Desulfopila inferna: one gene and its partner. The protein of the gene in region 1 interacts with the protein of each later gene in a pairwise test. Links are inferred from orthologs where the notes say so. Each region holds a gene or a part of one and is shown in the gene's direction. Other genes may lie near its edges.

Region 1 (5,073 bases):
TGGAGGAACCACCGAGGTCGCTGTCATTTCACTGGCCGGTATCGTCTATGCCAAGTCCGTTCGGGTGGCGGGGGACAAGATGGATGAGGCTATCCTCCAGTATATCAAACGCAAACACAATCTTGCCATTGGAGAGAGAACCGCCGAGCTGATCAAAACGACGATCGGCAATGTCTTGCCTGAACCCCCTTACGAGACCATGGATATCAAAGGACGTGACCTTGTCTCCGGTGTTCCTAAAACACTGACTATTTCGGCTGATGAGATCCAGTCGGCCATTGCCGAACAGGTGGATGTCATTATCGATGCGGTCAAAGTGGCTCTGGAGGTAACTCCGCCGGAACTGGCCGCCGATATCGTTGATCAGGGAATTGTCCTTACAGGAGGCGGTGCCTTGCTGAAAAACCTAGATATGGCGCTCAGAGAAGAAACAGGTATGCCGATAATCGTCACGGAAGACCCTTTGTCCTCCGTCGTTCTCGGTTCCGGAAAGGCACTCGACAACCTCGACATCCTCAAGGAGGTGACAATCAGTTGACCGGCCGATCGGTTGTCCAGGGAGGCGCGGGAGAACGCAACTCCCTGAGTCCTGCCCCTCCTGATCAGGCAAGTTAGCGGGTAGGGTGTTTAGTGGAGGGGCCAACCAATATCCATATTACTGCGTGGTGACATTGAAAAAAATCCGGCTTAGCTGGACAAGAGACCAGCTTTCAAAAAGAGATAGAATATTTCATTCCGGTTGTGATAAATAAAAACACCCCCAAAAAGGGACTTAAAGGACTGGCAATGACGAAGGTGGTTCTCCTTCTGGTTCTGGTCAGTTGCCTAATTCTTTTTGCCGCCTCATTCGGAGGCAGATTCGGTCTGTTCCATCAGGTTACCCTTGAAACCCTTGGCCCTGTCCAGGTCGTTTTCACAAATGTTTCCAGTGGAGTCCAGCGTATTTGGAACGATTATATTGCTTTGTGGGTTGTTCGCGACGAAAACAAGCGTCTGCGCACCATGCTTGATGACTATAATGAAAAACTCAACGAGTATACCGAAGCCTATTCCACCTATCTGGGCCTCGTAGAAAAGCTGAAGTTCAAAGAGAAGGAATCTTTCCCGTCGATTTCCGCGCGAGTGGTGGGAAAAGGCCCTTCCTACTGGTTCAAGACGATTATTGTCGATCGTGGAGAAAATGACGGCATTGTTGAGGGAATGGTTGCAAGAAACGAGAAGGGCGTGGTTGGTCAGATAATTCAGGTGTCTCCCAATTATGCCAAAATTCTTCTGGCCAATGCTCCCAGTAGTGCTATTGATGCAATGGTGCAGAAAAACAGGGTTCGCGGGATATTGAAGGGTGCCGGAAAACATGGTTTCACCCTTTATTACGTCTTAAAGAAGGCGGATGTTGCTGTGGGGGACAAAATCATCACAGCAGGCATTGGTGGAGTATTTTCATCTGGAATTCCACTGGGCAGGGTGTCAGCCGTCAGAAAAAAACAGCGAGGCATGTTTCAGGAAATCGAGGTGGAGCCATGGGTAGATTTTCAGCGCCTGGAAACAGTTTTTATCAACCTGACCGAGAGATTGACCTGGGAAGCCGAAATGAATAATCTTTCGCGGGTAAGACCCTGATGTTGTTTTTTGTTTTCTTAATGCTGGGAGTTTTCGTCATTGTCGCTCAGACCACCTTCCTGCAACTTTTTCCGGACTGGCTGGGGCGACCGGATTTTCTCTATATTCTCATTACCTTTGCAGCATACAGATTCGGCTGGATTTCGGGAATGGTTTTTGTCTTTATCCTTGGATGGATGCTCGATGTTGTCTCCGGCATCCATCCGGGCATCTATCCGCTGCAGAGCATTCTGGTATTTTCCTTCCTGAAACTGCTCACCGAAAACAGCCCCTTGCGGGAGGGTGCGTATCAGGTTCCACTTGTGGGAATCAGTTATTTTATAGTGCAGATGGGGTTCTATTTTTTCTATTCCCTGATGATGCCGGAGACCTTGCCTGAGTGGTCCTGGAACAGGATCATCCAGGATACCTTTATTTTGCTGCTGGCCACCATACCCCTATTTGTCCTTCTCAATTCCTTATATGAAATACTGAATAAAAACGGCATCATTCATCGAGTAATCAGTAAACGCAGCGGCAATCAATTTCGTTAAATCCACATGAAAGATAAAAGGTCCTTTTTTACCGAGCTGGAAGAAATAAATGAGCATGACGACAGTGCTCTCGATATGCTCCGCCCCAGGATTATATTGGCCGCGGCTCTTATAATCGGTTTTGCCGTGCTGATATTCTGCAGATTGTGGTTCCTGCAGATATCCAACAGCGATGAGTATATTAACAAGGCATATAATAATAGGGTTCGCATTAGCACTCTTGCTGCGCCACGGGGACATATCCTTGATAGGAACGGTATTCCTCTGGTAACAAACAGGCCGTCGTTCAACGTTCTTCTCATACGGGAAGATTCAAAAAATGATGAACATCTGTTAAAAAAGCTGGCAGGTGTTCTTGATGTTGATGTATCCCAGCTGTGGGAGCGAATACGCGAGGCATCCAATATCCCTCTGCATATTCCCATTCGTCTGCAAGAGGATATTGACTGGCAGACGCTGGCTTACCTGGAAAATCATAACCACGAATTTTCAGGTATTCGCATCGAAGTGACGCCCCGCAGGGTATATCATTTCGGCGATCTTGCCGCGCATGTCATCGGCTATCTTGGTTCAATTAGCAAGGAGGAACTCAAGAAACAAAGCGGGGGAGAGTATGACGGTGGAGATCAGGTCGGCAAGATGGGACTTGAAAAACTACGTGATGAGGTTCTTCGCGGAGAAAAGGGAATGAGTTATTCCGAAGTGAACGCCAGAGGATTTGAGCAGCAGTTGCTCAAGCGCGAAGACCCCCTGCCCGGCAGCGAAATACATCTTACGATCGATGCGAAGATGCAGCAGATGGCTGAGGAAATGATGAACGGTGAAGAAAAGTCGGGAGCCGTGGTGGTGCTGGAGGTGAACAGCGGAAGGGTTCTCACTTTTGCCTCCACTCCACCTGTTCGGCTGCAGGAATTCATTGGCGGAATATCTCAGCAAAATTGGAATGCCTACCTCAACAACATCAAGACACCGCTTCTCAATAAAACCGTGCAGGGCCTCTATCCCCCCGGCTCCACCTATAAGATGATAACGGCACTGGCTGGGCTCGACAATGGGATCATCACTCCCGAAACAGCCTTCTACTGCCCTGGCTATTATAGATTAGGCAGAAGGATCTATAGATGCTGGAAACATAGCGGACATGGTGCAGTTGACTTAAAACGCGCCATAGCCGAATCCTGTGACGTCTACTTCTATCAGGTCGGTCAACAGGTCGGTGTTGATATTCTTGCCGAATATGCCAAGAAATTCGGACTCGGCCAAAAAACCGGAATGGAGATCGAAAATGAACAGGACGGACTCATCCCCACCAGAAAGTGGAAAAGACAACGCTACAATGAAAAATGGCACGAGGGCGAAACTCTCTCGATTGCCATCGGACAGGGATTCAACCTGGTTACGCCGCTGCAGATGGCGGTGATGACCTCCATGATTGCCAACGGCGGTAAAAACTATCGTCCGCAGATGGTCGAAAAAATTATCGGCCCTGATGGTAATATCGTTGAAGAGATAAAACCGGAACTCATCTATGAGTTGACGGGACTTGAAGAATCACTTGCCCTGATAAGGGAAGGAATGGTTGAGGTCGTCCATGGAAAGCGGGGAACGGCACGTATAGCCCGGGTCGAGGGATTAACAATCGGTGGTAAAACAGGTACGGCTCAGGTCGTTAAAATTGCCGTCTACAAGAATATGAAAGAAGAAGATATCCCATATAAGTTCCGGGATCATGCCTGGTTCACCTGTTTTGCCCCTGCTGAAAATCCCGAGATTGCCGTAACGGTACTGGTTGAGCACGGCCTGCATGGAAGCTCGGGGGCTGCGCCCATAGCCAGGGCGGTATTAAAGACCTACTTTGAGGATCGACTCACCCGAGAGGGGCAGGAGAAAGAAAAATGATGAAAGCTGCCAAGTTGTTCGATGTCAGCATATCCGGTTCCATTTCAGCGGCCGGCGCTTATTCCGTGAAATCGTTGATGGTACGATATGTTACGAATTGACAGAAGGTTATTCTTGCATTTTGACTGGGCCTTTTTCCTGTTTCTGATGCTGCTCTGTGGGATGGCGCTCTTTAATCTCTATAGTGCCTCATATCCTCCAAAGGGATGGGGAAGTCCTCCATATCTCAAGCAAAGCTATCTGTTCCTGATGGGATTTACCGCGGTGCTGTTTATTCTCAGCTTCGATTATAACGAGCTTCACATCTGGAATTATCCTTTTTATCTATTCATTATCGTTCTACTGGTTGCTGCATATTTCATGGGGGAGAGTGCAGGAGGAGCGCAGCGCTGGATTGATTTGGGATTTTTTCGCCTGCAGCCCTCCGAGCCCGCCAAACTGATGCTGGTAGTCACTCTCGCCAGTTACTATTCCAGAAAAGAAGTGCTGGATGGATACTCGATTAAGCAATTGATAACACCAATAGTTTTGACAGCCATCCCCTTCCTGCTGATTCTAATGCAGCCGGATCTCGGCACGGCCTTGATGCTCGGTATAATCTTCGTTTCAATGACTGTTTTTGTCAAACTGCGGAGGTCAACATATCTTATACTTGGCGGCAGCGGTCTTTTCGCGGTGCTTTTTGCCTGGCAGAAACTTTTGAAACCCTACCAGAAACAGCGGGTGCAGACTTTTCTTAATCCTGAAAACGACCCCATGGGACACGGTTATCAGGTGATGCAGTCTAAAATAGCGGTGGGCAGCGGCGGCAAATTCGGCAAGGGATATCTTGAAGGAACTCAGGGGCATCTCCATTTCCTGCCCGAGAGGCACACCGACTTTGCCTTTTCAGTGTGGTGCGAGGAATGGGGATTCTTTGGCAGCCTGTTTTTCCTTGGCGTCTATTTTCTACTGCTGCTCTGGGGGCTGCGGGTGGCAATGTATGCCAAGGACAGGTTTGGTATGCTGCTTGCCTATGGTG
Region 2 (16,385 bases), on another replicon or contig:
GCGAAAGCCCAGGGTGTTTATAGCCACCAAGTCATGGGATTCGTGTATCTTGGAGGTCCCGTGACGTTCAAAAGAGAGAAGCACGTCGTCTTCATCCATGCCAGAGCCGTTGTCGAGCACACGGATCAGTCGGGTTCCTCCTCCTTCGATTTCAACTTCGATACGGTCTGCTCCGGCATCAAGGCTGTTTTCCAAAAGTTCCTTGACTACCGACGCCGGCCGCTCTACCACCTCTCCGGCAGCAATGCGGTTGGCGAGCAGTTCTGGAAGGATGCGGATTTTTGCCATAGAAAAATGAGTGTTTGAATGTTTCGTCTTTAATGGTAATGTATGCTGAGCATAAAAAGATGTAACTTACTGTGATCGCATATTTTATGGACATGCAGCTGTGGATTTTCCTGGTGAAAGTACGAGCGTGTCTACAATATAGAATCTACCATTGAATGTTGAAGAGTGTCATTAGAAAAAAATACAAAAACCAGGAATAGATCGGCAGCCGCAAAGAATACCCGAAAAACGGTGCGCCGAAAACCCTATGGTGAAAAGCATATCATTGGCTTTCTCTTTGGCATCTGCTGCCTGCTCACTGTCTTTCTGGCGGCCTTGCTCAGCGCCATGGTTGCTCTGCGGATTCCCGATATCCGTTCGGTCGCCCATTACCAGCCGCTGCAGACCACCTTCATACTTGATCGCCACGGCGATGTTCTTGAAAGAATTTACAAAGAAAACAGGACAGTTGTTCCCCTGTCCCGTATGCCGGAGCTTCTGCCCAAGGCATTTGTGGCGGCCGAGGATGGCAGGTTTTTTGAACACAAGGGACTCGATTTCGTTTCGGTCTTACGTGCGGTCTTTGTCAATATCAAAAGGGGAGGACGGGCCCAGGGAGGTTCAACCATTACTCAGCAGGTGGCGCGCTCGCTCCTGCTGACCCGGGAAAAGACCTATCTGCGCAAATTCAAAGAGGCAATTCTGGCCTGGCGAATCGATTCGTTGTTGAGCAAGGAGGATATTCTCTATATTTATCTCAACCAGATCTATCTGGGGAGCGGAGCCTATGGAGTCGAGGCAGCCTCCCAGGTTTATTTCGACAAGCCCGTCCATCAGCTGACGCTTGGGGAAATTGCCGTTCTTGCAGGACTGCCCCAGGCACCAAGTAAATATTCACCTCTCAATCACCTTGAGCGGGCCGTGGCTCGGCAGCGCTATGTCCTCAACAGAATGACCGCCGATGGATATATAGATGCGCAGACAGCACGCGGAGCCTTCGAGAAGGATCTACGGCTGAATCGCACCGCGGATAAATCACTGGAATCAGGATACTATACGGAAATAGTCAAGAAACGGGTTGGTCGTATCCTCCAAAGTTCGCTACCGGCCACCGGCATCATAATCCATACATATCTCGATCCGACAATGCAGAAAGCCGCCGTCGATGCCGTCCGTGCCGGAGTCAAGGCCTCCTTTGGCCGGCAGGCCCGTCTGGATAGCGGCAAGAAAAAAGTTCCGCAGGGAGCATTGGTCAGCATCGAGACCTGCAGTTCCAAGGTTCGGGCGCTACTTGGTGGCACGGATTTTTCAGCCACGTCATATGATCGTGCCGCCATTGCCAGAAGACCTGCAGGTTCAGCCTTTAAGCCCGTCGTTTTCAGCGCCGCACTGGAAAACGGCTGGAGCAGCGGCTCGATGATTCTTGACGCACCGCTATCTATTGCGGGTGGTGCACGGGGAAGGTGGACTCCTAAAAATTATTCGGGCAGATATCATGGTGAAGTGAGCCTGGCAGATGCCCTGGCTCATTCCTATAATACCGCGGCGGTTCGTTTGCTGCAGAAGGTCGGCCTTAATCCTGTCCATGATCTTAGCACCAGGTTGGGCATTACCTCGGAAATGCCTGGCGACCTCTCCATTGCCCTGGGGTCGGTCGATGTCACACTGCTGGAGTTGAGTGCGGCTTATTCCCCTTTTATCTGCGGCGGAATGTATACACCTCCCGTCTTTATCGACAGAATTGAAAAAGGTGACGGAACCGTGCTGTTTCAACGTGATTTCAGCCCCCGGAAGATACTCTCCAAAAGAGGCGCCGCAGAGATGAAGAGTATGCTGTCACGGGTTATCGCCGATGGCACCGGTAAACGCGCAGCCGGCCTTAACGGGGAATGCGGCGGTAAAACAGGCACCTCGGATGACAGCAGAGACGCCTGGTTTATCGGTTTTCATGAGAACAATATCACTGGAATCTGGGTGGGGCATGACCAGAATGAAGGACTTGGCAAAGGGGAGAACGGCGGCAGAACTGCCGCTCCGATCTGGTTCGATTATATGCGGAAGACAGGAGGTGTTCGCTGAACTCAACTTTCAGCGAAAATGGATTGGCTTTTTAGAGCCCTGGAGAAATATGGAATTTTTCACTGTTTTTCTATTCTTAATTCCAATACAATCCGGCCCCATCCTCCACATTCAATTCCAACATCGAAACAGCTTGCCCTTTTAAACCTGATTTCGTTTGGGTCTACCCCTGCGTAAAGCATTTCATTTGCAGTGAAAATCATCATCATTGCTGAATTTAATGAGTAACCACAAATCTTTGGAGGGCATAAACCCGTTAGAATATTTCCTGCAAAATCAAAATAAAATTTTTCGCCGACTTTATGATTGCTATTGCAGCCTTTCGATTCAACGACCTCTAGAATAAATTGTGTCTTATTAAATTCTTTGCTTCGCTTGATGAGATCCAAGTTGCGTGGATTACTTTTAAAAACATCCAGCTCTTCGTCGCTGTAACCGAATTTTCTCTGCATGATCTTGAGCAATCTCTCTTCTGCTTTTTCCATTATCTTACTATTGCTCCGTTACGGCCAGTTTTGCCCCGAGGGCAGCAAAAATAGCTGCAAACGATTTTTGCAACCAAGTGGTAATCCTGGAGGAGTTGACAATATATTTGCGCACATAATTGGCAGAAAGTCCGTATACAATGAAAATAACCAGCGTCATTGCCATGAATGCCGCGCTGAGGATTAACATCTGGAACACTGGTGATGATACGTTTGGTGAAACAAAAAGCGGTAAAAAGGCCAGGAAAAATATAGATAGTTTTGGATTAAGAATATTAATCAGGAATCCTCTTGCAGCGATCTGCCATGGACTTTTTATTGGGCCCGGAGAGTTGATATTTAAAGAACCTGTTTCACGCCACATTGACCAAGCCAGATACATAAGATAAATAACACCCGCATATTTAACAGCTTGAAAGGCGATGGAGCTCATATGAAGAATAGCAGACAGTCCCAATATACTTGCAGTTAAGTGGGGGATGATACCAGCCGTGCAGCCAAATGCAGCTGCAACGCTTGCACGCCAACCGCTAAAAAGACCTGTTGAAATCGTATATAGGACACCAGGGCCCGGTATTAAAACCACAACCAGTGAAGTAAGTAAAAACTCTGTACTAAACATTCTCCAGCTCCCTGTCTTTAGTATTCCCGAGATGATTCAACTTCGCGTAATTCTATGCACCATCAAGAAAGTATTCTGACAGAACCGATATTGTTTCCGTGATGAGTCCATCTATTCCCCGGATTATGCCTGTCGTTTCTTATATACTCGGAATCATAGAATTTATGTTTGAAAATGATAACTGTTTTTTGGGGTGAGGTCCAACAAAAGTTGTCGTGGGTGAGATATAAGCGGTCACTCTGATTTTTAAATTCTCTGTATCATTCTAGTAAACTCCCAGCAGTTGGCCTTATGTCCCTGCCTCGGTAACGCCGTTGCCAATTTCTCGACGATCATCTACAGCAATATAGATGCTGCAACCTGGTAACTTCATGAAACAACAGGTGTGGACATGTCAGGTAGGCTAAAAAAGTAAATTTTTTATCATCTGATATTGACAGCATGAAAATATAGTCTAATGTCTTTTCTCACCAACCTTCTTTTCAAAACTTCAAAGCTTCAACAGACCGTATTCGTACCGGACTGTTCTTGTAAGCGGATTCCCTACGCCCTCCTCAGCAATTCTCTCACATAAAATAAAGCAATTGGCTGATTTTCTTCTCATCAGCATTCTTCTATAGTTTAACCGTTGGAATACCGAACCTCATCGGCTGCCCCAAAGACGGCTGCCCTGATTTCCTCGTTATGTACATGGACTCAGCTGCATATTGGATACGGTCCGGTTTATCAATTCCGGGCTTCACTCTTTGTGATTAACTAAAAAGGAGTTTTAAATGGGAATATCAAGGCGAGATTTTATGAAGTTGTCAGGCGGCACCGTCCTGGTAGCAACGCTTGGCGTGAACCTCGACCCTGCCAAGGCTTATGCGCAGGAATTGAGGATCAAAAATGCTAAGCAGTCGACGACGATTTGTCCGTACTGTTCCGTAGGGTGCGGCATAATCGTTTATGCTGAAAATGGTAAAATCATCAACACAGAAGGTGATCCCGATCATCCGATCAGTGAGGGAACGCTTTGTTCCAAGGGCGCTTCCGTGAGCCAGCTGGTCAACAACGATACACGTGTCAAAAAACCGATGTATCGTGAACCTGGCGGAACGGCATGGAAAGAAGTGGAGTGGGACTGGGCGTTGGACAGAATCGCCCGCCTCGTCAAAGATTCCCGGGATAAGAGCTTCAAAACGGTCACCAAAGCAAAAGTCAAGGAAACCCAGCCGGACGGCACGGTAATCGAAGTCGAAAAAGAATTCACGGTTAACCGGACTGATGGCATCGCCCACGTCGGCAGCGCCGCTCTCGACAACGAGGAGTGTTACATCCTACAAAAACTTGTCCGGTCATGGGGCCTGGTGTACGTCGAACACCAGGCGCGTATCTGACACAGCGCAACTGTTGCGGCTCTGGCAGAGTCGTTCGGACGTGGTGCAATGACCAACCACTGGATTGACCTGAAGAATTCAGATGTTATCCTGGCGATGGGCGGTAACCCAGCCTCAAATCATCCCATTTCAATGAAGTGGATCATGCGTGCCCGGGAGAAGGGTGCTAAATTGATCTGTGTCGACCCACGCTTTTCGCAGACTGCTGCGAAAGCCGATCTTTATGCCCCCTTGCGATCCGGCACGGATATAGCTTTTCTCGGCGGCATGATCAAGTACATCCTCGACAACGACCTCTACTTTAAAGAATATGTTGTCAACTACACCAACGCCTCGTTTCTGGTAAATCCAGACTATAAGGGTCCGGCGGAGTTGGACGGTCTGTTTTCCGGCTACAACCTGGAGACCAAAAAGTATGACAAATCGTCCTGGGCCTTCCAGAAGGACGAGAACGGCATCGCCTTGAAGGATCGCACCCTTCAGGACCCAAACTGCGTTTTCCAGCTGTTAAAGAAGCAATATGATCGCTACACTCCGGAGAAAGTAACGAATATTACCGGGACACCTATCGACAAACTGCTGGAGGTGTACAAACTCTACTCTTCCACAGGAAAACCTGATCGTGTCGGTACCGAATGCTACGCCATGGGCTGGACCCAACACACCATCGGTACGCAGAACATCAGGACTATGACTATCATCCAGGTCCTGCTCGGCAACATGGGTATGCCCGGTGGCGGTGTCAACGCCCTGCGTGGTGAATCCAACGTTCAGGGGTCAACGGATTACGGCATCCTCTTCCATATCCTGCCCGGGTACAACCCGGTGCCGAACGCCTCTCTGGTCGATCTCGCGACCTACAACGCAAAAACCACTCCCACAGCAACCGAACCCGGCAGTGTCAACTGGTGGTCAAATCGCAATAAATACATTACCAGTTACCTCAAAGCGGTCTATGGCGAGGCGGCAACCAAGGAGAATGATTTCGGCTATTCCTGGATGCCAAAGCTGGATGTCGGAATGAATGCCTCATGGCTGAACATTTTCGATAAGATGTATAAGGGTGATTTCGAGGGATTCTTTGCCTGGGGCCAGAATCCAGCCTGTTCCGGAGCCAACGGCAATAAGACCCGGCAGGCCATGACCAAACTCAAGTGGCTGGTCAACGTCAATCTTTTCGACAATGAGACCGCCTCCTTCTGGCGTGGTCCCGGCATGAAATCCGAGGAAATAGACACCGAGGTGTTCATGCTGCCCTGCTGCTCTTCGATGGAGAAAGAGGGGAGTATCACCAATTCCGGTCGATGGGGACAGTGGCGTTACAAGGCTGTAGAACCGCTTGGTGAGTCAATGCCTGATGCGGAGATCATCAACGAACTCTTTTATAGAGTAAAAGGACTTTACGAAAAAGAAGGTGGTGCCTATGCCGATCCCGTCGTCAACCTGAGCTGGGAATACGGGAAAAAAGATGCATCCGGAAAGATCAAGCACATAGATGCTCACACTATTGCCAAAGAGATCAACGGCTACTATCTCGAAGACGTTTATGATACCAAGGCGGTTCCAGCCAAGCTTGTAGGCAAGAAAGGAGAGCTGGTTAAAAGCTTCGCCTTCCTTCAGGCCGATGGATCGACCTCGAGCGGCAACTGGCTTTACTGTAACTCTTATATTGAAAAAGATGGCAAGCAAATCAACATGATGGCACGTCGCGGCAAAGACGACCCAACCGGCCTCGGTCTATATTCCGACTGGGCATGGGTGTGGCCGGTAAACCGCAGGATTATTTATAATCGGGCCTCAGTCGATATGCAGGGAAAACCGTGGGATCCCAAGCGACCGCTGCTCAAATGGGATGGGGCGAAACCGGGCTGGGAAGGTGATGTCCCTGACGGAGGCGCACCACCACAAGGAACCAGCGGGAAATTGCCTTTCATCATGAAACCCGACGGCGTTGCTTCTATATTTGGTCCAGGTCTTGCGGAAGGTCCATTCCCAGAACATTATGAAGCTCTGGAGTGTCCGGTCGAGCAAAACGCAATGTCGGGGCAGCGAATCAATCCGACCATTAAGATTTTCGGCGACAAGATGGATGCTTTTGCCTCCTGTGACTTGCGCTTCCCTTTTGTTGGAACGACCTACCGGGTGTCGGAACACTGGCAGACCGGATGTATGACCCGGCACTGTTCTTGGTTAATGGAGATGCAGCCCCAGAACTTCGTTGAAATGAGTTTTGAACTGGGGAAAGAATTGGGCCTGACCAACGGTGAGACCGTTATCGTTTCCTCCGCCCGTGGCGAGGTAAAAGCGGTGGCAATGATTTCCGAACGATTCAAACCATTCAAATTATCCAATACAACCGTTCACCAGATCGGTCTTCCCTGGCATTTCGGATGGCAATTTCCCGAGGATGGCAGCGGGTATGACAACGCTAACTTGCTCACACCAACCGTGGGCGACGCGAATACAATGATACCCGAGACAAAGGCCTTCATGGTCAACGTCCGCAAGGCATAGGGGGAAATATGGCAAATATTACGAAAAACCGCAAAGCGATTCTGGTTACTCCGGAGGCCTGCATCGGCTGCAGGGCCTGTCAGGTTGCCTGTAAATCCTGGAACCAACTGCCGGGCATCCAAACACAAAACCTGGGCACGTACCAGAACCCGCCGGATTTGGCGAGTTCTGCCTTAAACCTCATCCAGTATAGTGAGGTGCCTTCGGATAAGAATCCCGTACGTTGGCTCTTTGTCAGCAGACGATGCATGCACTGCGAGGACGCAGGATGCATGAAGATTTGTCCTGCTCCGGGGGCATTGTACAGAACGGAGGACGGTGCCGTTGCTTTTGACCGCGACAAGTGCATTGGCTGCAAGCTCTGCGTAACTGCCTGTCCATTCGATGTGCCCCGATACGATTTAGAAAACAAGGTATCAAAATGTCATCAATGCTCAGACCGGACCAGTGCAGGTATGCTGCCTTCCTGTGTAAAAACCTGTCCTACCGGCGCACTGAAATATGGTGATCGGCACGAATTGATTACCACAGCCAGAAATGAGGGTTATGGCACTATTTATGGTGAGCAGGATCTTGAAGGCCTGGGATCGATGTATGCCTTCAAGGAAGAGCCTAAACTCTACGGCATGAAGGAGAATCCAACAATCCCGAGCAGCGTAGTCTTCTGGCATACCTATTTGAAGCCACTCTCAGGGATTGGTCTATTTGGCGTCGTCGCCGCTGCGGCGATCCACTTTCTGGCCATTGGCCCCCACAAGGAAAAGGACGAGGAGGTGTAACATGGCAGAGATGGTAAGAAAATCGAGTGTCGACGAGATACTGAACCACTGGATACTCGCCGGAAGCTGCATCCTGCTGATACTCACGGGATTTGCTTTTCTGTTCCATTTAGAATCGGTCGGTGCGGTTTTCGGCGGATTTATTACAATGAAGCTGGTGCATAACTGGGGAGGAGTTGTTTTTGGCATCTCCCTTTTGTATTCCATGCGCCATTATTTGAAGGAATCTTTTGAATACGACGCCGACGATGCACGATGGTTCAAGGTGGCGGGTGGTTATCTCTCCCACAAGGTGACTGTTCCACCAATGGGCAAATACAATCCCGGCCAGAAGCTTTATTATCTGGCTATCGTGGGAGCTGGAATTGCCATCGCTCTCTCGGGGTTCGGCATCTGGTTTATGAAAGAGGATACGACTATAATGCTCTTTTCCCATCTGGTGCATAATGTGGCATTCGTCATCTTCGCTATAGCTGTTCCGGTGCATATTTATCTCGGAACAGTTGCCAATCCGGGTACCTTCAAGCTGATGGTGAGCGGCACGCTGCCGGTCAGTGAAGCAAAGAAGAGATATCCCAAATGGATGAAGGCGGTTGGGAAGATGTAATCCAGACCAAACAATCAACTTTAAGGGGATACTTCGGTATCCCCTTTTTTAATAGAATACGATGAATAAACTACTGATCTGTATATCCATCCTGCTGCTATTTGGTGTAGCACATGCTGCGGAGAAAAGGACTGAGGTTCCGATAGACGATTCTCCATCCCTTGGACCGGCTGATGCTCCGCTCACAATAATTGAATTCATTGATTTTCAATGACCACATTGTGTAGCGGCCGGTCCGACCGTCAAACAACTGATACAGACATACCCAGATCAGATTCGACTGGTTATTAAAAACTATCCCTACAAATATCGTGATTTTGCCAGAATGGCAGCTGAAGCCACACTTGCTGCCAGAGACCAGGGCAAATACTGGGAAATGCATGATATCTTAATTACCCGCTCACCCAACCTCGACCGAGCCAGCCTGATCAGTTATGCAGATGAGCTTGGGCTCGATGTTGAAAAATTTACCGATTCGATTGACAATGGAAAACATGCAGCTGAAATTGACCGTGACTTGAAGCTGGCCAAATCAATGGATCTTTATAACACTCCAACCTTCTATATCAATGGTCGGCAAGTGATTGGAGAACGTCCTTTCGAATACTTCAGCAAGATCATCGATGAGGAATTGGATCAGGCGGGAAAATAAGTTTATGAAGAGCATATGTTGGATTATCCTAGCTACAATCTTCTTTCCTTTTTGTGGGGTTGCCGGAAATCCTGGGTCACCGAAGGAGATACCCATTCCGAAAAACAATCCTCAGACCCCTGCAAAGATTGAGCTAGGCAAGAAGCTCTTCTTCGACCGCCGTTTGTCCGGTGACGGGACCATGAGCTGTGCAACATGTCATGATCCGGAAAGAAGCTTCAGCGACGAACTTGAGCTATCGCTCAACTATCCCACAACCAGGAACTGGCGGAACTCTCCTACGCTCATTGGTGTGGGATTTCAAAAGCATCTTTTTCATGACGGCCGGGCATCATCTCTTGAAGAGCAAGCTCTGTTTCCAATGATGTCGGCTTTCGAGATGAATCAAAACCTGGACTTCTTGGAAGAAGAAATTCGCTCGGTGCCGGAATATGTAGGCGAATTCTCCACAGTCTTCGGCGATGCCGATATAACCAGGAAACGTATCGCTATGGCGATCGCGTCATTTGAACGTTCCCTGATTTCGCGCGATTCTCCTCTTGACAGATTCCTTGACGGAGATAAAAATGCTCTGTCGGCGGAAGCCCTGAAGGGGTACGAAATATTTACAGGAAAAGGCAAGTGCACCCAGTGTCATAGCGGCGTCAATTTCGTTGATGATCGTTTTCATGTCCTTAATGTTGAGGAAAATCCAGAACACTCGAAAGATCCACGCATTGCGGCAACACGCCGATTTGTTGCCAAAATCTATCATTTCGAGGAGTACAGGACTCTTGCTGAAGATCCCGGCAGATACCTCATCACCAAAGATCAGAAAGACTGGAAAGCATTCAGGACGCCAACACTTAGAGAAATCGCCGGAACCGCTCCCTACATGCACAACGGTAGCTACGCAACACTGGATGAGGTAATTGAATTCTTCAACAGGGGAGGAGGCAAGGGAAATACCCTGCTGAATCCTCTGCAACTCACTGCCGCTGAAAAGAAACAGCTCCGGATTTTCCTCGAAGAAGGATTGAGCGGAGCATCTACCACCTTTATCTACCCCCAAATACCATAAGGAATAAGAGAATTATGACTATAGATATTCAGGCATTGATTGAACAACGGCCTCATCTCAAGGATCCGCTTGAGCTCTTTGCCAAATGGCAGCGTTTTCAGGATGAAGTTGACAAGCTTCTGTCCAAACCTGATTCAGCGGTGTCATCCGAAGAAGCCAAGGCATATTCCCGTGAAAGCGTCGGCCGTGTTTTTAAATTGTTTGTATCCATTTTCAATCTGCCAGGCGAACAATTAGAGCCTCTTCACAAAGTATTGGAAAAGGGCGATATAGATTTTATGCAGTTTCCGATCGACAAAATTCCGACTGTTTCCTCTCTTCCTTATAACAAAGAAGAACTGGCCGGTATCCTGTTCCTGCTGAGCAGACCCTATTTTTTGGCCCTGCGCGAGACTTTCCAACTTGATGGCAGGGAGTGGGAAGCTGGAAGATGCCCTCTCTGTTCGGCACAGGCTGCGCTGGCATCCATTGTTGAAGGGCCGCAACGGCGCCTGCACTGCTCCTTCTGTGGGACCACTGGGACATTCAAATTTATTGGCTGCCCGAACTGCGGATGTGTTGATACGGACAAACTCAGCACCATTCTTTCCGAGGATGAACCCGGTTTTCGGATTTCCACCTGTGATGAGTGCAAAAGTTATGTAAAGGTCATGGAGCACCCTATAATCAAGGAAATGTCAATAGACCTTGCGGATATGGTTAGCCTCCCGCTCGATATCGTCGCTCAGGGCAAGGGATATGCTCGTATGGCGCCAAACCCGATTAGCCTAAAGAAGATGGAGTAAGCTTAGGTTGCCCATTGCAGTAATTACCCGAAAATTCCCTTCAAAGTAAAAAAGAATATCATGGCCATGACGGCTCCGGCCGGCAGGGTGACCAGCCAGGAGAGGATGATGTTGCCGATGACGCGTAAATCCAGGGCGCCTATGCCTCGGGCAAGTCCGACGCCGAGGACCGCTCCAACCAGGATATGCGTCGTCGAAACCGGGAGACCTGTTCTGGATGCCAGCACTACGGTTGTCGCTGCCGCCAGTTCAGCACAAAAACCGCGGGAGGGCGTCAGTTCGGTAATTCTTTTACCTACTGTCAGCATGACACGATATCCCAGGGTGACAAGGCCCAGCACGATTCCGCTGCCGCCCAGAATAAGAATCCACAGGGGCAATTCCGAACTCTGCATCACTTCTCCACCAGAGCTGATAATGCTTACCACCGCGGCAAGAGGACCGATGCCGTTGGCAACGTCATTGGAACCATGGGCAAAGGCCATGGCGCAGGCGGTAAAGAGCATCATCGGGGTAAAGACCTTTTCCACGCTGGTGTAATGAAATTCTCTGTTTTCATTGGGAATATCTTGGATATTTCTGACAAAATACCAGCCGATAGCGGCGGTCAGCAGCCCTATGAGAGCGGCAAAGGCAAAGCTTTCCGGACCGCTGAGTTCAATGTTGAGATGCTTCAGCCCCTTGAAGAGAGTGACAAGCGATATGATAAAGCCCACTATAAAAATATAAAACGGTGCGTATCTTTTGGCATTTTTCAGCGGATTATCCGTATCGAGGATGAGTTTTCTGGTGCTCATGACCAGAAGGAAAGAGATGGTGCCGCCTATGGCCGGTGATATGATCCAGCTGGCGACTATCTTCATGACTTTATCCCACTTTACCGACTCAGGCCCGATACCGACGATGGCAAAACCTATCAATGCGCCGATGATTGAATGAGTCGTTGAAACCGGCCATCCTTTTGTCGAGGCGATCATCAGCCAGAAGGCGGCGGCAAGAAGAGAGGCCAGCATGCCGTAAACCAGAATTTCCGGATTATCGATGATACCGGCGGGATCAATTATGCCTTTGCGTATTGTCGAGGTAACATGGCCTCCGGCGATGACGGCCCCAAGAAATTCAAAGACAATAGCGATGAAAATAGCCTGCTTGACCGTGACTGCCCCGGCACCTACCGAGGTTCCCATGGCGTTGGCGAGATCATTGGCCCCGATCCCCCATGTCATATACAGTCCGAAAATAATGGCAAGGGCCATTAAGATGGTTCCATAAGTCGTCAAAATATCCACGTCGATCTCCTCGTACTATCTGGACAGAAAGAGTAACAGTCTATCCGCCATGTTTTCCGCCTGATCGGATATGTTGCTCAACAGTTCAATAATTTTATACCAGAACATGACATCAACGGGATTCAATTCGCTTTCTATTGCAAACAGTTCCTGACGTGTCCGGTTGAGCACACCGTCGATATTGTGTTCGCTTTTGCGAACCCCGGCAATAATTTTGCTTACCTTCTCTATCTCCCGGCCGCCACCGAAACCAACCTCGACCAGTTCGTCGAGTTCTTCGATCATCTTTCTGGCCTCACCGCTGACTTCTATTGTGCCTTCCAACAATTCGTCAATATATGGTTTGAGTGTGTGGGGGACCTCCATGTCGCGATAGGTAAGTATTTTTCCGATGTTTTCGCATATGTCTGCCAGACTGTCCTGATCTGCAATCAAATTAAGGAGATCTTCCCTGTCGACGGGAAGAAGCAGGGTCTTGGGCATATTGAGTCTGAATCTGCTTTTGATCTTGTCAGCTTCGGTCTCCAGGTTGCGGATCTGTTCCGCGTGTTCCAGCACCTTCTCACGGTCCTGATCAAAAAGGGCTTCAAACAGGGGTGGTAATGAACATATGCAGACAAACACGGCGCGCATATGTTCCTGAATCGGCTTAAACGGAGACTTACGTAATAAACGTGAAAGAGGACTTGTTGATCGGAACGGCATTGTCGTTAACCTCTCGAAATGTTGTGGCCGCCTAATGTCAATCGACCGGTTTTGACGGCCAAAGTTTTGCCGGACTGTAGAACATCCTGAGAGGAAATCAAACAAAAAATGGCCGACGGATGTGTGGTTGAGCAAAAAAAGCAGCAATATTGTTATTGGAAAAAAACTCCAGCTGAGCCTGATAAGTGCTTTGGCATTGGAGGCTATTTCACAGATGTATAAAAATTCTGTAAGGTACATATAAGTTGCATTGACTATTCTGTCAGCTGAAAAACGCTGATAGAGTATAAAGCACGTTGATAGCCTCGTAAAAAGCCCGATTTCCTGTGTTGTATATCGAACTTTTTTATCCAGCCTTCTCAGCGACTCATGGAGACCTCCTGCGAGGTTATCAAAGTCTGAAATTCAAGTTACTGGATTTTATCGATAAGTTTGCAGAGAGGTTCCGCCGGAAAGGCCAAGGGGATAATCCGGTTTTTTTCAATGAGCAATGCCATGGCTCCCTCCTGATGCCCGCTGTAGATGATATGATGTCCCTTAATATTACTTACGTCCCTCCAGAAGCTGCCAAAGGGATCCAGTGGTGTGTGGCCGACGATGACCGGGCTGCCTTTTGGTAATCCCAGGTTTTTTCTGAAACGTTTAACATGCTTCTTCTTATACCCGTTGAGATAGTGTTGACGCTGCACCCTGCTGGTTGTAATTTCTTTGATAATCTGGGGATATTCGTCAATATTGATAAGCTGCTCGAGGGAGGCCTTGCTTATCGGCGGTGCCGCATGGCAGGAGACGAAGGTGCTGTTTTTGACGATATACGGCAGGGTATGGTAGAGATTATCCATTGCCTGAGCATAATCCGGTCCGCGGAGTTCGGTGAGTCTCTTTTGCATCAGAGCGCCTTGGGGAATACCATTCTTACTCAGTTCAGGAGCGAAGCTGTCATGATTACCGCGCAGATAGAAAAAATTGTCCGGAAACGATTTCTTGAGAGTCAGGATAAGATCCATCATCAGAATCGAACTGTCAAAGTCGTCCATTTCATTGACGATTTCCGAATGCACAGCATCTCCTAGAATTATGAGACATGCTGTGTTGGCGGAGAGACATTCGATCAGGTAGTTTTCCGAGAGAATTTTGAGCAGATTATCTACCTGAGCGTGCAGGTCGCCAACGATGATGGGAGTCAGGAAGTCCGGCAGGACTATGATGCCTCCCGCCTTATTGTTTCTGTTTTTGAGCGCATAGGTATCATTAGCAATTATCCTGGTTACGTCATTTAACAGTCTGATCGCCTTGTATTTGCCGAGAATCTTGACGGGACCTCCATAGACTTGCTTGATGGATAAAAGCGCCTCATGTCGGTAAGTCTCCACTTTTTCACGGTTATCCTGTTCATCCGAACGCATGATGCTCACTTTAGCGTCGGGATCAAGAGGGGTCAGGATAAGATCGCCATTTCTGTTGGTAACCTGAATGTGTCGTTGAGCGACGGTGTTATCCAGATCGAACAGATCGGTATAGAGAGTATTCTCCCTGCCTATTATCACCGAATCTCCCACACAGAGCCTGGCAAATCCGAGGATGTTCTTGATACAGCAGGATAAGGGTGAAAAAATCAGCCAGTTTTTCTTGATATGCTTCTTTTTCACGCCAAGAGGAACTTCCGGATGGAAGTGGAGGAGTTGTTTGCCAAGTCGCAATTCGAAGGTCTTGCCGTCATGGGCGATCCTGCTTGGCGAAGTGATTTCCTGCGGTGCCCTGGAAACGTTTAGCCAGTTGATCGCTTTTCTTTTGAGAAAGAGGTTTTTCCAGCTGCCCTGAATTGCGATCACTCCTGCTCTCTCGTTCTTAGGGAGCAGCCATGAAGGGATGCCGGCTTCACCTTTTTCAACAATTCTCATTGGCGGGGAGTTGATGTCCTCTCGAACATACACCTGCATTTTAGCGCGGTGCAGGTACAGAGCCACTTCACGATAGACTTCCGCCTGATTGATTACCATTTGTAGAGAAAGGTCGTCATCAACTGGAAAATAGCCTTCCTTGTGCCGTTCCTTTCTGCGCTCATAGACGGTCCTGGGATCGGGGATGATAAATTCAAACACATATCTGTGCTTCCAGTCCGTAGTGAGAAATGAATCTCCGGCAGGCGGAATTCGAATGCGGTCACATTCCAGAATAAAGGGTGGTGAGGCTTCAAGCCATTCCTTGTCGAAAACAGTAAGCGCCTCAGCCACTCCCTTAAAGGGAAGCCCCAGATGAACCTCTCGAGGACGGTAGATAAGACTCTGGTTTTTCCACCATTTTTTTACGGTTAAATCGAGATAGCCTTCATTGGGCCATCCTCCGATTTGATTTATATAATAGGTTTTGCCCGCACCCGGTGGGCCGGTGACAATTAACTGCAGAAACTCCAGGCCGACAGGGACGAGAACCCCGCGGATTTTTTGAGTCTGGTCTATGGGTTGAAGTAGTTTTTTAAGAATATTGCTCATCGGCGTCTCAAGAATGTGAATATCCTGCTCGGTTGTAGTTGAGGATGCAGTTCAGCTGAGTTAAAGCATATCGATCACTTTCTTTACCTTGCCCGTAAACATCATGATATGCAATAGAAATTCCGATTAAAAACTTCAATCTATGATGCTGTACACGTGAAACTCGATTTGCCATACCACAGGTACCGTCAAATCGCCGTTTCAGATATTACGCCCGGTGTATCGAGCCTTCCCGGGGCACTGCGCTCATCACAGAGTTATTCCGGCAACTTCGATCACGTTGATTTTTCATAAGATTTTTTAATTTCAGTATATTGCTCATCCTTGGCTGGATGCGGAACCCATCAATTATTGAAATATCAATGTTGATATTGTATGTTCAGTGAAGGTTATCGAACTTTGCAGGAGCAACTTGAAATGGAAATAATCATTGGCTCAATGCCCCCTCTTGGACCTCAAGGTGAAAAAACACCGGTCACCAGAAAGGGAGTGGTGGAAGCTCGAGTGTTACACGTGAGGCCGCCAAGGAGAGGTATCGCGGGCCCTTCAGGGGCTGAGAGGCGCGGGAAAGCTACACGTGATCCTGTCAAAGGAAGAGTATTGACGTTGATGGTAATGGATGCGGATTTGCTGCCCAAAGATATAGACCAGGCTGATTATGGAGTGTCTC

The links.
Region 2: the proteins of mrdA (region 1) and JWG88_RS10160 interact in binary tests that used the Escherichia coli proteins (3 or more experiments, as listed by UniProt). The link is inferred for Desulfopila inferna from one-to-one orthologs.

The regions. Positions count from the first base shown.
Region 1 is NZ_JAFFQE010000005.1:329,255-334,327, reverse strand. The notes cover bases 1,607-4,605. They hold mrdA (penicillin-binding protein 2), read left to right. Parts: upstream 1,607-2,159; coding sequence 2,160-4,052; downstream 4,053-4,605. Other genes in these bases: rodA (rod shape-determining protein RodA), read left to right, coding at 4,167-4,605; JWG88_RS14610 (hypothetical protein), read left to right, coding at 1,620-2,153; mreC (rod shape-determining protein MreC), read left to right, coding at 1,607-1,620. Also shown: JWG88_RS14620 (rod shape-determining protein), read left to right, coding at 1-538; more of mreC, read left to right, coding at 787-1,606; more of rodA, read left to right, coding at 4,606-5,073. UniProt on the Escherichia coli protein: Catalyzes cross-linking of the peptidoglycan cell wall. Responsible for the determination of the rod shape of the cell. Is probably required for lateral peptidoglycan synthesis and maintenance of the correct diameter during lateral and centripetal growth.
Region 2 is NZ_JAFFQE010000003.1:417,070-433,454, reverse strand. Bases 1-2,899 are described here. They hold JWG88_RS10160 (transglycosylase domain-containing protein), read left to right. Parts: upstream 1-453; coding sequence 454-2,346; downstream 2,347-2,899. Other genes in these bases: JWG88_RS10150 (LysE family translocator), read right to left, coding at 2,839-2,899; JWG88_RS10155 (hypothetical protein), read right to left, coding at 2,406-2,831; mutL (DNA mismatch repair endonuclease MutL), read right to left, coding at 1-288. In the rest of the region: more of JWG88_RS10150, read right to left, coding at 2,900-3,453; JWG88_RS10140 (4Fe-4S dicluster domain-containing protein), read left to right, coding at 7,355-8,125; JWG88_RS10135 (formate dehydrogenase subunit gamma), read left to right, coding at 8,127-8,732; JWG88_RS10125 (cytochrome-c peroxidase), read left to right, coding at 9,356-10,444; JWG88_RS10120 (formate dehydrogenase accessory protein FdhE), read left to right, coding at 10,459-11,229; JWG88_RS10115 (inorganic phosphate transporter), read right to left, coding at 11,253-12,518; JWG88_RS10110 (TIGR00153 family protein), read right to left, coding at 12,534-13,223; JWG88_RS10105 (metallophosphoesterase), read right to left, coding at 13,634-15,715; JWG88_RS10100 (hypothetical protein), read left to right, coding at 16,133-16,385. UniProt on the Escherichia coli protein: Cell wall formation. Synthesis of cross-linked peptidoglycan from the lipid intermediates.